3 regions of the Lysinibacillus sp. RS11 genome follow, and region 3 is predicted to be linked to each of the others. Evidence: riboswitches for the same ligand, from Rfam matches in the RefSeq annotation. Region 3 holds a riboswitch; each other region holds the start of a gene.
The links. A riboswitch is a leader RNA that binds a small molecule or an ion and turns the genes downstream of it on or off. The one in region 3 is predicted to bind cobalamin.

Region 1 (4,779 bases), 2.3 Mb from region 3:
CCAGAGATGGATGGCTGGCAAGCTTGTCAGGAAATAAGGAAGTTTTGGGATGTACCAGTGATAATGCTAACAGCAAAAGGGGAACAGGCTGATATTATAAATGGGTTAAATATTGGGGCAGACGACTATATTTTAAAGCCCTTCGATGAGGAAGAGTTACTAGCCCGTATAAATGCGGTATTAAGAAGAACGAAAGTTGAAGAAAAAGTTATTTTCTTTGAAGGGCTCCGTTTAAATAAAGAATCCTTTGAATTATCCTTTCAACAAGAGGCTATTTCTTTAACGCCGAAAGAATTTGCGATGTTAGCGTTATTTCTTGATTATCAAAATAAAGTATTTTCAAGGGAGCATCTCATCAGTACTGTTTGGGGTTATCATGTATCAATCGAAGATAGAACAATCGACTCACATGTCCGTAATTTACGAGAAAAATTAAGGAAAAGCGGTTTCCCGGCGGATGAATATTTACAGACTGTTTGGGGGATCGGATACAAATGGTACAGGTCAGTTAATAGAAAATAGAAGCTAGAAAAACCAATCTCTGACGATTCCGCAAAGATTGGTTTTTGTTATGAAGGAAACTATAGATTTTTTTGCCTGTTTAGAGCATAGTCGTCTAGGCTAAAGCGCAACATCCTTGAGGTTGCTTCACTCCCACGGACAAAAGTGGTGGAGCGTTATTTTTGCTTCGGGCTCTCTAGCGTTTAGTTCTTATTTTGCTTCTAGCTCTTCTTCTGTAACCCATTTATGATTTTTTACAGCCTCGCCATTTGTTGTAGACGTATAATCAATCATATAAACTGTCGTTTGTATTGCCTCATCGATATGGACAGTCGCATTTTCCATGCCTTCCATATGGGATGCATCGGTTTTGACTTCCGTACCCGGAGCTAATGGAGCCTCACCTTGATTTATCAATTCCTCATGAATAACCCACTTATGATTTTCTACGCGATTTTCACCTGTAGTTGGCTCATAGGAGATAATGTATGCTGTCGTATCATAAGCGCCAACAATCGTTGCTTCTGCGCCTTTCATACCTGCCATGTGTCCATCCGTGATAATGGCGATGCTTCCAACTGGAAACTTTGGATTTTCAGCATTTTTCAAAGTTGTTGGTACTGCGCCAGAGCTTGAATGGTTCATCGTGGAATGATCCATCTCTGTGCTATGTTCAGTTTCGATGTTATTTTTTGAATCGGCTTCTGACTTAGTTGTATCGGCAGAGCAAGCCGATAATGTTAGTAAAGCTACTGCTGCTATTAAGCCAATTGACCACTTTCTTTTGAATAACATATTATATTCCTCCTCACTATTTGCTCTTAATGTAGCAAATAAATGTGCAGAAATTGTGGACAGCATTCATATAGGATTCCTAAAACAAAAAGCCCTCTTTAGCATTAAACTAAAGAAGGGCTTACGTTATTTAACAGGAATTATTTTTACTATTTTTTGTAGACGGTATGCAAAAATACCGGCAAATATCGCTAAAATAATATCCTTTGGTAATGGAGGCATCATCCAAAGCCATGCCATCTTATAAGAAAAAGCTTCTGGAGCACTAGCCCATAACTTGTAGGCGAAGTACATCCAATTTGTCCCAAGTAAATAATTAATGGCTGTTGCAATTAAAGCAGCAATTACATAGCTTTTTTTCGTTCCACTGCGCTCTACAATAAGCCCTGCAACATATGCAGCTAATATAAAAGTAACAATAAAACCGAATGTAGGACTTAAAATTTGTCCAAAGCCCCCACTGAAACGTGCAAATACAGGGGCGCCTGCTAAACCTATGCACATATAAACAGTACAAGCGAGTGCACCTTTTCTACTGCCAAGAATAAGTCCTGCTAATATAGCAAAAAATGTTTGTAGCGTGATGGGTACGCCACCAACAACCATAAAAGGTACAAAGGAAGTAATATTAGCGCCAATCATCATCAATGTTGAAAATAGTCCAATATAAGCAATATCTACTGTTCTTAATTTGTGATGCGAGTGTTCCGCTACTGTTGTCATTATTTCACCCCTAATAAGTAATATTGATAATAATAGTGTAAAAAAATAAACATTTTGTGTCAACCTAATATTTTATATAGGTTAACACAAAATGTTTATCCTTCATAATTTGATAAATAATTACTAGTAATAGACTAACTATTAAAATATATGATAGAATCGTCATAATTTTAAAATATCAGATGCAAATGGTGTGACATCTTGTAAAAGTGTCACTTAAAAGGGAAGTCGGTGCAAATCCGACGCATTTAGGCCACTGTTCTAGAATGGGAAGGCAATCATAGGGACATTGATTCGAAGCCAGGAGACCTGCCAATTAGCGAATATCTGTAATGCCCACGAGGATGAAAGCGATTACGGACAATAGTAGAAGGGAATCTTTCTGACTTTGTTTAATCTAGGGTATTTCTATGCGTATTTTGCATGGAATACCCTTTTTTTATCTTCATTAAGTCTATTATTAATGATTAGGAGTTAATAAACAGATGAATAAAAAAATTATGCTACTATCAATGACTCTTCTTTTAGTACTAATCATTTCAATGACAATTGCCATAATGGTTGGATCGGTTTCTGTGACGCCAATTCACGTATGGAAGGTTATCCTTTCCAAAATACCAATTGTACAAAACTCAATCGAGCAAGATTGGAGTCGTTCACAGGAAATTATTATTTGGCAAATACGAGTTCCGCGTGTATTGCTCGCTGCTATTGTTGGAGCAGGGTTGGCAATTGCAGGAGCAGCTATTCAGGCTCTTGTCCGTAATTCAATTGCCGAACCATATATTTTAGGGATATCTTCTGGTGCAACGGTTGGGGCCACAGCTGTCATCATTTTAGGTGCTTTTTCATTTCTTGGCGTTTATGCTCTTTCCGTATCTGCATTTATAGGTTCTCTGACAGCAATGGCGTTAGTTTTCTTCTTAGCATGTGTTGGCGGTAGAGTTTCTGTCTTTCGACTTTTACTTTCAGGGATGGCGGTGTCGTTTATTTTATCTGCTATTTCAAATTTTATATTAATGACGTCGAAGCAAGAGGGCGGAATGAAGGCAGTTATGTTTTGGATGCTAGGAAGCTTAGCGGGTGCGAAGTGGAGTAATCTTTTAATTCCTACAGTTATTTTTATCGTGGTATTTGCCTTGTTATGGCTCCATTATCGAAGCTTAAATTTATTACTTCTTGGGGAAGAAGCAGCGGTTACATTAGGGGTTAACTTACAACAATTTCGAATACAGCTTATCTTATTAGTATCGTTATTAACGGGTGTGCTTGTCGCAGTAAGTGGTTCAATCGGATTTGTTGGCTTAATCATTCCGCATATTGTACGGCTGATCGTAGGTTCAAACCATAAATATGTCATACCGATTAGTGCTTTGTTTGGGGCGATTTTCTTAGTGTGGGCAGATGCACTTGCTCGGATTATAATTGCCCCTGAAGAAATGCCAATTGGAATTATCACAGCTTTTTGTGGAGGGCCGTTTTTCATTTGGCTACTACGTCGTAACAATTATTCTTTCGGTGAAGGGGATTAAAGCATATGACATTAGAGACGAAACAAGTATCTTTCTCCATTTCTGATGAGCGCATATTACATGAAGTAAGTGTACAAATAAAGGAAAAACAATTTGTTGGGTTAATCGGTCCAAATGGTAGTGGGAAGTCAACGCTATTAAAGAATATGTATCGTTTATTAAAACCAGAAAGTGGAACAGTTTTATTAAATGAACAGGATATTTTAAAGCAATCGAGTAAAAGTATTGCGAAAAATTTAGCAGTAGTGAGTCAAGAAACGCCGGTCGTATTCGATTTTACCGTACATGATTTAGTCAGTATGGGAAGAACACCACATAAAAAACTATTTGAGCTTGATCAGGAACGAGATTTTCAAATTGTAAAAAATGCACTAGATCAAACAGGAATTGCTCATTTAGAGAAACGTAGCTTTAGTTCTCTTTCAGGCGGAGAAAAAAAGCGTGTGATGGTTGCCCGTGCCCTCGCTCAGCAAGCACAGATGCTTATTTTAGATGAGCCAACAAATCATCTAGATATTCAGCATCAATTGCAGCTAATGGATCTAATTCAAACCCTACATTTAACAGTTGTTGCGGCAATACATGATTTAAACATTGCAGCTATGTATTGTGATCAAATTTATGTTTTACAGCAAGGGCGAATTGTCAATTTTGGAACACCAGAAGAAGTACTTACACCAGCATTATTACAAGATGTTTTTGGTGTTTACGCTGATATTCAAACACATCCACTTACAGGGAAGCCTTATTTAACGTATGTCTCAGAGCAATTTACGAAGAAAGCTTTAAAACTACATAAATAAAGTACGGTTCTTCGGCAAAACGAGGGGTGATTTCCGTTCCGACTGAGCGCAGATGTTTTTTGTGCGAAAGCGAATAGTTTGGAACAGAAACCACCCTTATTTAAAGCGCAATAACATTCACAAAGATTTTCTTGTCCATTATCGCTATGAGGTGTGTCTGTAATAACAGATACGCCTGTTATTTATGGATAGGACCATTGTTAATAGAAGATAAAGCTTCATTAACTTCAAAAATTTTACCACGAATATTTGTTATCCCAAAGCTTGTTAATCGAGCAGAGTGCATGGCTAAATATTTTTCTGCGCTTTCCTTCGTTTCGAATAAATAAACACCACCAGCTTCTTTAGCTACCGTATCCTCAGTCCAAATTTTCCACATGATTCCTTGTTCGTCATTAATGCTATGAGCTAAATCTTTAAATCCT
Region 2 (4,779 bases), 220 kb from region 3:
TCTCGTTAAGAAAAGCATCGAGAAGCTGCTCATCACGCTCAGCAAGCCACTCCATCATGTGATTGGAAACATAATCAGAACGGAGCGGTTCATCTACTAATAGTACATCCTTAGAGCAGTCTTTTTGAAGCAGTGTCATAACGGCTTCGACATCTGCACCTTCACGATCTATTTTGTTAATAAAGAAGAAGGTAGGGACATGATATTTGCGTAAAAGTTGCCACACGGTTTCAGTATGACCTTGTACTCCTTCGACCGCACTAATAACAATGATGGCATAATCCATAACACGAATAACACGTTCCATTTCTGGCGAAAAATCGACGTGCCCAGGTGTATCGATTAACGTATATGTATCGTTTCCAATCGTCATGCGACCTTGTTCCGCAAAAATAGTAATGCCTCGCTGACGCTCGAGTTCATGATTATCTAGAAATGTATCTTGATGATCAACTCGACCACGGGCTTGAATACTGTTTGTATGGAATAGTAACTGCTCAGAAAATGTTGTTTTTCCTGCATCGACGTGAGCGAGTACACCAATTGTTTTATGCATAAAAAATCCTCGTTTCTTTTTTTCGTCCAATATCATTGTAACAGAAATAAAATAAAGTAAAGACTACTAATCAGTGAGGGTTTCGCCACCCCAACTCGTAGAGGAACACCCTGTTGCCCCAAAGTAATCGGGCATTTCCGGGCTGTTAATCTTCCGTTAAACTTCTTGGCTGTCTGCTAGTTATGTGGGACAAAAATATTTCATGTAAAATAGTTAGTGTTTATGTCGAAATAGTGCTACTATATTCATAATACTTATTTTTCGATTTTTTCGAGAGATTGCGAACATAAATTTCTTCTGCTAGTCTAGCAATATCATTTTAAAAAAATAATAGATGTATTGGTGCAAATGATTTGTCATTTGCTTAAAAGGGAAATCGGTGCGAATCCGATGCTGTCCCGCAACTGTAAATGGGGAGTCTATACAAGATGCCACTGTAGCCATGCTATGGGAAGGCGTATAGATGATGAACCTAAGCCAGGATACCTGCCAATATGTAATCTTTGCTTAAACCACGAGGATGGGGCTAGTGAATAGGTTGTAGAACCCATCTTTCACTATGCGAACCTCTTGGAAACAAGGGGTTTTTTTATGCCCTTTTTAACTTATGTTTAGCGGGTGTGGATTCGGTAAGGTGGTCTTAGGGGATGTTAGCCTAAAACCACAGCATCGTTGCGATAACGGCTAACTGACCTGCATCGGTGCTGTGTTGCCGCTGCCGCTACGCTTTCGCGCAGTTAAAACCCTTTTGCTGACACTTCGCTTTCGCACAAAAAATATCTGTTGCTGACACTACGTTAGCATTGCGCTTTCGCACAAAAAACATTTGTTGCTGACGCTCCGTTAGCACTGCGCTTTCGCACAAAAAACATCTGCTGGCCTAAGCACAAAGCCGAATCCGGACGCAATTATGCCGAGTCATAATTGATCATTCAGTAGCGAGGAAGTCAAGGGATTTCTTTCTATATATTTGACACAAAGGAGACGAGGACATGAAAAAATGGAAAAGCTTGTGGCTTGTCTTTGCAATAGCAATAATCGCTATTCTAGGAGCATGTAATGCAAAGGACAAATCAGAATCAGCTGCACAAGGTGAGAAGGTAGAGCCTGCACAAACTGACAAGACAGAGATCACAATTGACAATAATGGAACGACACAAGTGTATACAGAAGCACCCAAAAAAGCGATTAGCTTAAATCAACATGTAACAGAAATTATGTTGGCATTAGGCTTGGAAGATTCTATGGTAGGTACCGCCTATTTAGATGACAATATTTATGAGCCCCTACAAGCTGCCTACGATAAAGTGCCTGTGTTAGCTAAACAGTATCCTTCAAAGGAACAGGTTATTGATGCAGAAGCAGATTTTTTATACGGCGGTTGGAAAAGCGCCTTTGGAGAGAAAGGTGTTGGTACACAGGAAGAGCTTGAGGCATTAGGGATTCACACTTATTTACATACAGCCTCAAGTATGACGAAACCAACATTAGAAGATATTTTCACAGATATCCGAAATATCGCAAAAATATTCCGTGTCGAAGAACGTGGAGATGCTTTAATTGAACAAATGACCAAAGATGTAGAAGCTGTACGTGCGAAATTACCACAAAATGGGGAAGAACTGCGTGTATTAGTGTTTGATAGTGGTGATAAAGATGTCCTTACTGCTGGACAAAACTTTATGAATGAGCTTGTGACGATTGCTGGTGGTAAAAATATTTTTGGTGATGTGGAATCAGGATGGACTACGGTATCAAAAGAAGATGCAGTAGATCGTAATCCAGAAGTCGTTGTTGTTGTTGATTACGGAGAAACAAAGGCGGAACAAAAAATTAACTTCTTAAAAAATGATCCTGCCTTAAAAGAAATGGAAGCTGTTAAAAATGAACACTTTGTGATCTTACCGCTTTCTGCTGCATCAGAAGGGGTTCGTGCTGCAGAAGCTATTCAAATTTTAGCAAAAGGCTTTTACCCTGAAAACTTTTAGACTAAATAAGGAGCTAGCGACTTGCTAGTTCTTTTTTTATAAGGAGAGTTATAAATGAATGCATTTTGTAAAAATATACCGGACAAAACATTTGAAAAGCTAAATCATAATGGAGAGTTTACACGTCTTGCAGTTAGCCCGGGTATTATTAATAAACATTATACCCCTGCACAATTTCAAGCAATGGCAAAGGTTGTAGGAGAAATTGGTGCGATCAAATACTCCTCTTCTTACAGTATATTATTATCTATTCCGACAGTAGATGTAGCAGATACGACTAAGGAGCTACAAGATGCTGGCCTGTATGTGGCAAAGCAAGGACCAATTGTTGTGATGAAGGCTTGCGATTTCTGTGATGGGGATAAGATGGAGGCAGCACCGATTACTGAACAGCTATTTCATTCATTAGAAGGAATATTGGTCCCTACAAGATTACGTTTAAACGTAAATGGCTGTGCCTCTGCCTGCTACAATGCAGTGTATGATGATATTGGCCTTGTTTATCAAAAAGATAGCTTTGATGTCTATTTAGGGGCGGTGCCAATGGGGGCAAATGCGCAAGCTGGGACGCTCTTTGCTAAAAGGGTGGCAGTTGACCGTATTGAAAGTTTACTTCATGAAATCATTCGACTCTATAATGAGCATGCTCGTCCGAATGAACCTTTTTATAAATTTTATCGCAGAACAAATTCTGCTGAGTATTGGAAAATGTAAAAAAGTGATGATAAAACACGCTACTTTTTTTGAGTTTTAGACCATCTTTTTGTTTCTTCTATTGGAATACTCGAGCCAACTTTCATGGTATTTTTGACAATAATCCAGCACCAATATGTTCATCTCCTCGTGAAGCTATTTCTCAAGTATTAGTAATAGGAGAGCGTTTAGGTAAAAGTTGCATACTTTGAAATAAATTATATCCGTAGATCTTCGTCATTATTGCGAAGCAGCTACTTTTTTTCAGTGTATGTTTTTAAACATCTCAAATAAGATATAACACGGGTAATTTTAAAAATTTTCTGTTTATAAGGAGGAATAATACTTAGGGCGTCGAAATATTGTACTATGTAATGCAATTAACAAAAAGGGGCGGGAAAATATGACATCCAAACAAGGGATTAAACCGGAAGATCTATATCAATTAAAATCAGTGGCAGATCCACAAGTATCACCTGATGGAACAGAAGTAGTCTATGTAGGGACTTATATCGACGACAAGAAAAAAGACTATGTGTCTAATTTATATTACATAAACTTGGATGAAAAAATTCCTCAACAATGGACATTTGGTGAAGATAAAACAAATTCACCTATTTGGTCTCCAGATGGCAGTAAAATCGCGTTTGTGTCAACGAGAAATGGCAAACCACAAATTTTTGTGCTTTCTAAAACAGGTGGAGAGGCGAAGCAAGTGACTCATTGTAAAAACGGTGCGACATCACCTGTTTGGTCGCCGTGTGGCAAGAAAATAGCCTTCTCTGTAAAGCTTGGTAAAAATGAAAGCATTGATGATCAAGCTGAACATGATAAGAAAGAAGACAAAGAACTAAAACCACTTGAAATTGAAAAGATGAAACATAAGTCAGATGCAGCTGGATTTCTGGATATGGAGCAATTTACTCAAATTGCAAGCGTCAATCTTGAATCTGGGAAATTAGAGCTGATGACGGAAGGAAAACATCATTTCCAGCTTGGTACATGGTCTCCAAACGGTAAATATCTTTCTTACAGTGCAGACGTAACAGAGGATCTAGATTTTTCATTCATGAGTGATCTGTACTTATTGGATGTAGAAACGAAACATGCGCGCAAGCTAACGGAAGGAACAGGGATGTTCTACCAAACTTCATGGTCTCCGAACAGTCGCTACATAGCTTATGTTGGAAGTGAAAGAGAATTTGAAAATGCGACACATGCCAAGCTTTGGATTTATGATTTGGAACATAACCTTACGACATGTGTAACGAGTGAATTTGACGCGCCTGTCGGTGATTTTGTTGTGGGTGATTTCCTTCAAGGTGTTGTTGCTCCGCGTGTTCAATGGTTGGAGGATAGTGAAAGCTTTTACTTCCAAGTGACAGATCACGGAAATACAGCCATTTATTTTGGCAACCTTTCTGGAGAATTATATCCCGCTATTCATGATGATCAGTATGTATATGGTTTTTCACTTGATCCAAAAAATGATAAAGCGGTAGTCGCGATTAGCACGACGACAAATCCTGGCGACCTATTTTA
Region 3 (4,779 bases):
ACAGTTACTGGTATTTTGTAATCCTTTTTCTCCTCTGAATAACTTTTTTGGAAGATTGGATCAATCGTTGCCGTACTGCCCGCTAAAATAGATGTCGATGAGTTAGGGGCAACGGCCATTACATAACCGTTACGCATACCGTTATCAGCAACTGCTGCGCGTAACGCATTCCATTTTTCACTGTCGTAACCACGTTTGTCAAAATACGCACCAGTATGCCAATCTGAACCTTCAAATAATGGGTAAGCACCTTTTTCACTTGCCAAATCGTTAGAAGCGCGAATCGTTAAATAGGCAATTTCCTCATATAGCTTGTCCGCAAATTCTACAGCTTCCTCAGACTCCCATTGAATTTCTTTCAAAGCTAATAAATGATGCCAACCAAATGTGCCTAGCCCAATACCACGGTAGCGCAAGTTCGTACGCTCTGCTTGTTTCACTGGGATTGTATTTAAGGCAATAACGTTATCTAACATACGCACTTGAATTGGAATCAAACGTTCTAGTACACCAGCCGGTACAGCTCTGCCTAAATTAATAGATGATAAGTTACATACAACGAAATCTCCAGGCTTGCGACGTGTTACGATAACATCATCTTCAAGGGTAATAGATTCGAATTCAGTAGCTGACATATTTTGGAAAATTTCTGTGCACAAGTTCGAGCTGTAAACCATCCCTTCATGCTTATTCGGATTCATACGATTTACTTCATCACGATAAAACATAAACGGCACGCCTGTTTCAAGCTGTGAGCGCATAATACGTTTCATAATATCTATCGCTGGTACGACTTCACGGCTTAATAAAGGATTGGCGATACATTCTGCATATTTTGTACGGAAAGAGCCGTCACCTTTTTTCTCATCATAGAAATCTTCTAATGAGAAGCCCATGACCTCTCGTACTTCATGTGGGTCAAATAAATGCCATTCCCCACGTGCCTCAACTGTCTCCATAAATAAATCCGGTAAGCATAGCCCTGTGAAAATATCATGGGCACGCAAACGCTCATCCCCATTGTTTAAACGTAAATCTAAAAACGTAAAGACGTCTTTATGCCAAACATCTAAATAGACCGCGATTGCTCCTTGTCGTTGCCCAAGCTGATCGACCGAAACTGCCGTATTATTAAGCTGTTTAATCCATGGTAAAACGCCACTTGATGCACCTTTAAAACCTTTAATAGATGAGCCTCGGCTACGAATTTTGCCCATATAAACACCAATACCGCCGCCATACTTAGATAATGTTGCGACATCTGTATTTGTGTCATAAATACTTTGTAAACTATCATCTACTGTATCAATAAAGCAACTAGATAGCTGTCCATGTGTTTTCCCTGCATTCGATAATGTTGGTGTGGCAACAGTCATATATAAATTACTCATTGCCCAGTAAGACTCTCGCACCTTTTGTAAACGATTTTCTGTTTCATCCTGCATCAATGTCATCGCAATGACCATCCAACGTTCCTGTGGTAACTCGACAGGTGTTTTCGTATAATCACGAACAACATAACGGTCCATTAATGTTTTTAAGCCAATATATGTAAACAACTCATCTCGACTTTGTTCTAAATATGAAGCAAGTTCCTGAAGCTCCTGCTCACTATATTTTGTTGTTAAACTTTCATGATACAAACCAGCCTCTGTATAGCGTGCTAATTGTGCTGGGAAAACCTGATAAACATCTTTCACAGAAACACCGCGGCGCATTGCAAATTGGTCATATAATTTTTCTAAATAAATTTGCGCTGCAACAAATGTCCAATATGGCTCCTCTTCATCAATTAGGCTAAGCGTTTGTAAAATCATCGCATCCGCCCATGCCTCAAATGTGGCATTGTCATTTTTTCGTAGCCATCGATCCGATAACCTTACAAAACTTTCAAGTTCATCCTCCGTGTAACTTTTCTTTAGCTTAGCAATTTGCTGTTCGATTTGAATTGTCATATACACATACTCTCCCTTTCTATCTCCAGACAACACAAAAGCGATCACGCATCCTCTATCGGTTGCGTGATCGCTGTAAAATCGGAAATGGAAATGAAGGACATGCACACACAGAAGTGAACAAATCTCTCGCCTCCACTTCTCAATCCCCGAAGAATGTGTCGCTGTCTTGAACAAATCGGCAGGTCTCCTGGCTCATGCTTCCTCCAAATGATCGCCTTCCCATTGTTAACAGTGGCCTCTGCATCATTTGTCAGCACTTACAGTTGCGGGGACAGCTTCGGCTTAAGATGCTCTTTTCCGAATTCCCTTTTAAACCATATTGGTACCTCTTGTTCAAAATACTATATATAGTGTTTTAACTCCTAAACAAATCTAACATATGGTGTTTATTGTTGCAATAGGCGTTTTGCCCCTTGATTTTTATTACGCACTACTTTTTCTCGAAGCAAGCCCAATTACAAGGCAGTTTTACGTAGTTTCTCAAAATTTCTAAGAAAAATTTTTTGTGCCAGCTGCTCTTTTTCTGGATGTACACCAAGTAAAATGACTGCACACGGGCCAGCTGTTTTCTCAACATCTAACGAACATGTGACCTGTTGATTGCCAAAAAGTCGAGTAAATTCTGCTTGCAAACCTTTTGATCCAACTGGCCAAACTTGCTGCACGATTTCCTCTTTCCATGCCTGAAAAATAGGCTGTAGCTGTGCGACATCCTCAGGCTGTGCAAGGACTTCATTGCCTACAAGCGGCAGTCCATAAGTGTACCAAATCAGCTGATCATGCTTATAGGGTGTACGTTGCTGCTGTTCACCAAGCATCGTTATGGACAAACCAGATTGTACAGTCGGCATATTGGACTCAGTGCTACCGTCTATTTGCGGACAAATAAGACCAGCTTCATCAAAAACCTGCTGAATGCCTGCCACATAGCGAGACCATGCCACACCCCCTGAAAAATTAGCGAGTAGGACATGTGTAGGTAAAGCATTTGCGGCAAGCTGCTCTAAAAAAGTAACACGTGCTGTCAAGTATGCCGTGAGTTGATCTGAGGCAGACACAACATCTTGCGGTTTTTCACCAATTGCTGCGGCATTATCTGTCGTAGCAATCAGCTCCCCTACTTTTATGGCATTTCTCAATGTAATCGCCCTGCCTTACGCACAAATACTTTAGATAAAATTGGCATTGCAACTGCAACGATGACTAAATTAATTAGAGTTGCCAACGGTAGACTAGTAAGAGATGCCCAATAAAATGCCGGACTAATGATAAAGTAAAACGGTAATGGTGCCACAACGCCATTTAAAATAAGTGCCACAGGCCATTTCCAGAAATGCATTCCTTTATTATGCATAATCCCGAAGATCCATACTACGATAAACATCTCTACTGCGATAATAATATGGAGTGGTCCAAGTGGGAAGCCAGAAGTTAAGGCCGTAATAAAATGCCCAATTGCCCCTGCAACCCCAGCCAATACTGGAGATAAAAATACAACGCTCAAAAATGCAGGAGCCGCGTCCAGTGCAGCAGTTGTAATAAATGGTGTTGGAATTTTAATAACTGCCCCAACTGCACAAATTGCCGCTACCATGGCAACGAGTGTCAATTTCATTAATCTTTGTCGATCCATTCCATTCCCTCTTTTCTTTTAAACATTGTTCATTATAGCGTGAGGTTAATTTCCGTTTCGGCTGAGCGCTTGGAAGTGTACGATGAGCACCCCATTCAACTGACTAACTACGTCATTTGATTTGTTCCCCAATACCGTACCAAATACGTACGACATGTTCTGCTTCAGCAAATAATGCCTGGTACAAGCGCCCACATGTATCACGTAATAATCGTGCCTGTTTTTCCATCGGCACAACCCCTCGTCCCATATCGGTCACAATTATATAGAGTGCACAATTTTCTTCAAGAGTCTTTAGTCTTGTCAAAATGGTTCTGACAATGACCTCATCATCCTCCAGATCTTGTGTCACGAGCCACTTCTCTAGGTTTTTAATAACCAGTACATCACAGCTAGGAGTGTCATCAGGTACATAGCCATCTACTAGCTCAACTTTTTGATCTGCAAGTAAATTCATGACATAGTCGGTTTTTCCACTATAAGCTCCTCCGATAAAGACATGCATCTCGCCCCCTCCTCCCAAGCCTTTCTTGAAAACGATAAAGAAAACATTTTATCATGCGGTGTATGGTACGTCCAAAAGGGTTGCTCAGTCGGTGCAAATGCAACAAGAAGTGCTCGAATGACGCCACCATGCACAACAAGATGATAAACGTCTTCTCCTTTTGGTAACGTTGTAAATCCTTCAATGACTCGCGCACAAAATGCATCAAAACCTTCCCCTTTTGGAGGCGGTGACTGTACTGGATCATCTAACCATGCACAATAACGACGATCAGATTTTAATTCCTCATATGTTCGCCCTTCAAATTCTCCGAAGTTCGACTCTCGGAATCTTTTATCTGCCATGTAAGTTGCATTCGGAAAATAATGAGCGGCCGTTTCTCTACAGCGCAGTAAATCGCTACCATACACTTTCGTGACATCTTTATCTACAATAGCCAGTGAAGATACATCGGCTAATGAAGAATCTATCCAGCCAATATATCGTTTTTCTAAATTTTCCTTTGTTGGTGCATGTCTCATTAAGCGCACAATAACAACGTCACCCACAGTACAACCTCCATTCCTTCAATTGATGCACCGAGTAAATCCCCAGAAACACCACCAAAGTTGCGCACTGTAAATTGTCGAAAGACTAAAAAGGCAATCGCTAATACAGCCATCAACACTAACGGAACAAACGAA

Region 1: it holds a riboswitch for cobalamin, as region 3 does, so the genes downstream of both, AB9L17_RS22320 (FecCD family ABC transporter permease) here and AB9L17_RS10365 (ribonucleoside-diphosphate reductase subunit alpha) in region 3, are expected to answer to the same signal.
Region 2: it holds a riboswitch for cobalamin, as region 3 does, so the genes downstream of both, AB9L17_RS11630 (ABC transporter substrate-binding protein) here and AB9L17_RS10365 (ribonucleoside-diphosphate reductase subunit alpha) in region 3, are expected to answer to the same signal.

The regions. Positions count from the first base shown of each region.
Region 1 covers NZ_CP168124.1:4,324,763-4,329,541, reverse strand. Annotated here, with positions in the region: gene AB9L17_RS22335 (response regulator transcription factor) at 1-522, shown strand, start outside; gene AB9L17_RS22330 (YdhK family protein) at 712-1,296, opposite strand; gene AB9L17_RS22325 (biotin transporter BioY) at 1,423-2,019, opposite strand; cobalamin riboswitch at 2,192-2,350, shown strand; gene AB9L17_RS22320 (FecCD family ABC transporter permease) at 2,505-3,551, shown strand; gene AB9L17_RS22315 (ABC transporter ATP-binding protein) at 3,557-4,354, shown strand; gene AB9L17_RS22310 (monooxygenase) at 4,533-4,779, opposite strand, start outside.
Region 2 covers NZ_CP168124.1:2,275,707-2,280,485, forward strand. Annotated here, with positions in the region: gene AB9L17_RS11620 (GTP-binding protein) at 1-556, opposite strand, end outside; cobalamin riboswitch at 880-1,064, shown strand; gene AB9L17_RS11625 (hypothetical protein) at 1,278-1,421, opposite strand; gene AB9L17_RS11630 (ABC transporter substrate-binding protein) at 1,549-2,544, shown strand; gene AB9L17_RS11635 (precorrin-3B methylase) at 2,599-3,258, shown strand; gene AB9L17_RS11640 (S9 family peptidase) at 3,641-4,779, shown strand, end outside.
Region 3 covers NZ_CP168124.1:2,053,936-2,058,714, reverse strand. Annotated here, with positions in the region: gene AB9L17_RS10365 (ribonucleoside-diphosphate reductase subunit alpha) at 1-1,955, opposite strand, end outside; cobalamin riboswitch at 2,118-2,303, opposite strand; gene AB9L17_RS10360 (hypothetical protein) at 2,414-3,097, opposite strand; gene AB9L17_RS10355 (ECF transporter S component) at 3,094-3,591, opposite strand; gene AB9L17_RS10350 (bifunctional adenosylcobinamide kinase/adenosylcobinamide-phosphate guanylyltransferase) at 3,704-4,096, opposite strand; gene AB9L17_RS10345 (histidine phosphatase family protein) at 4,045-4,644, opposite strand; gene cobS (adenosylcobinamide-GDP ribazoletransferase) at 4,617-4,779, opposite strand, start outside.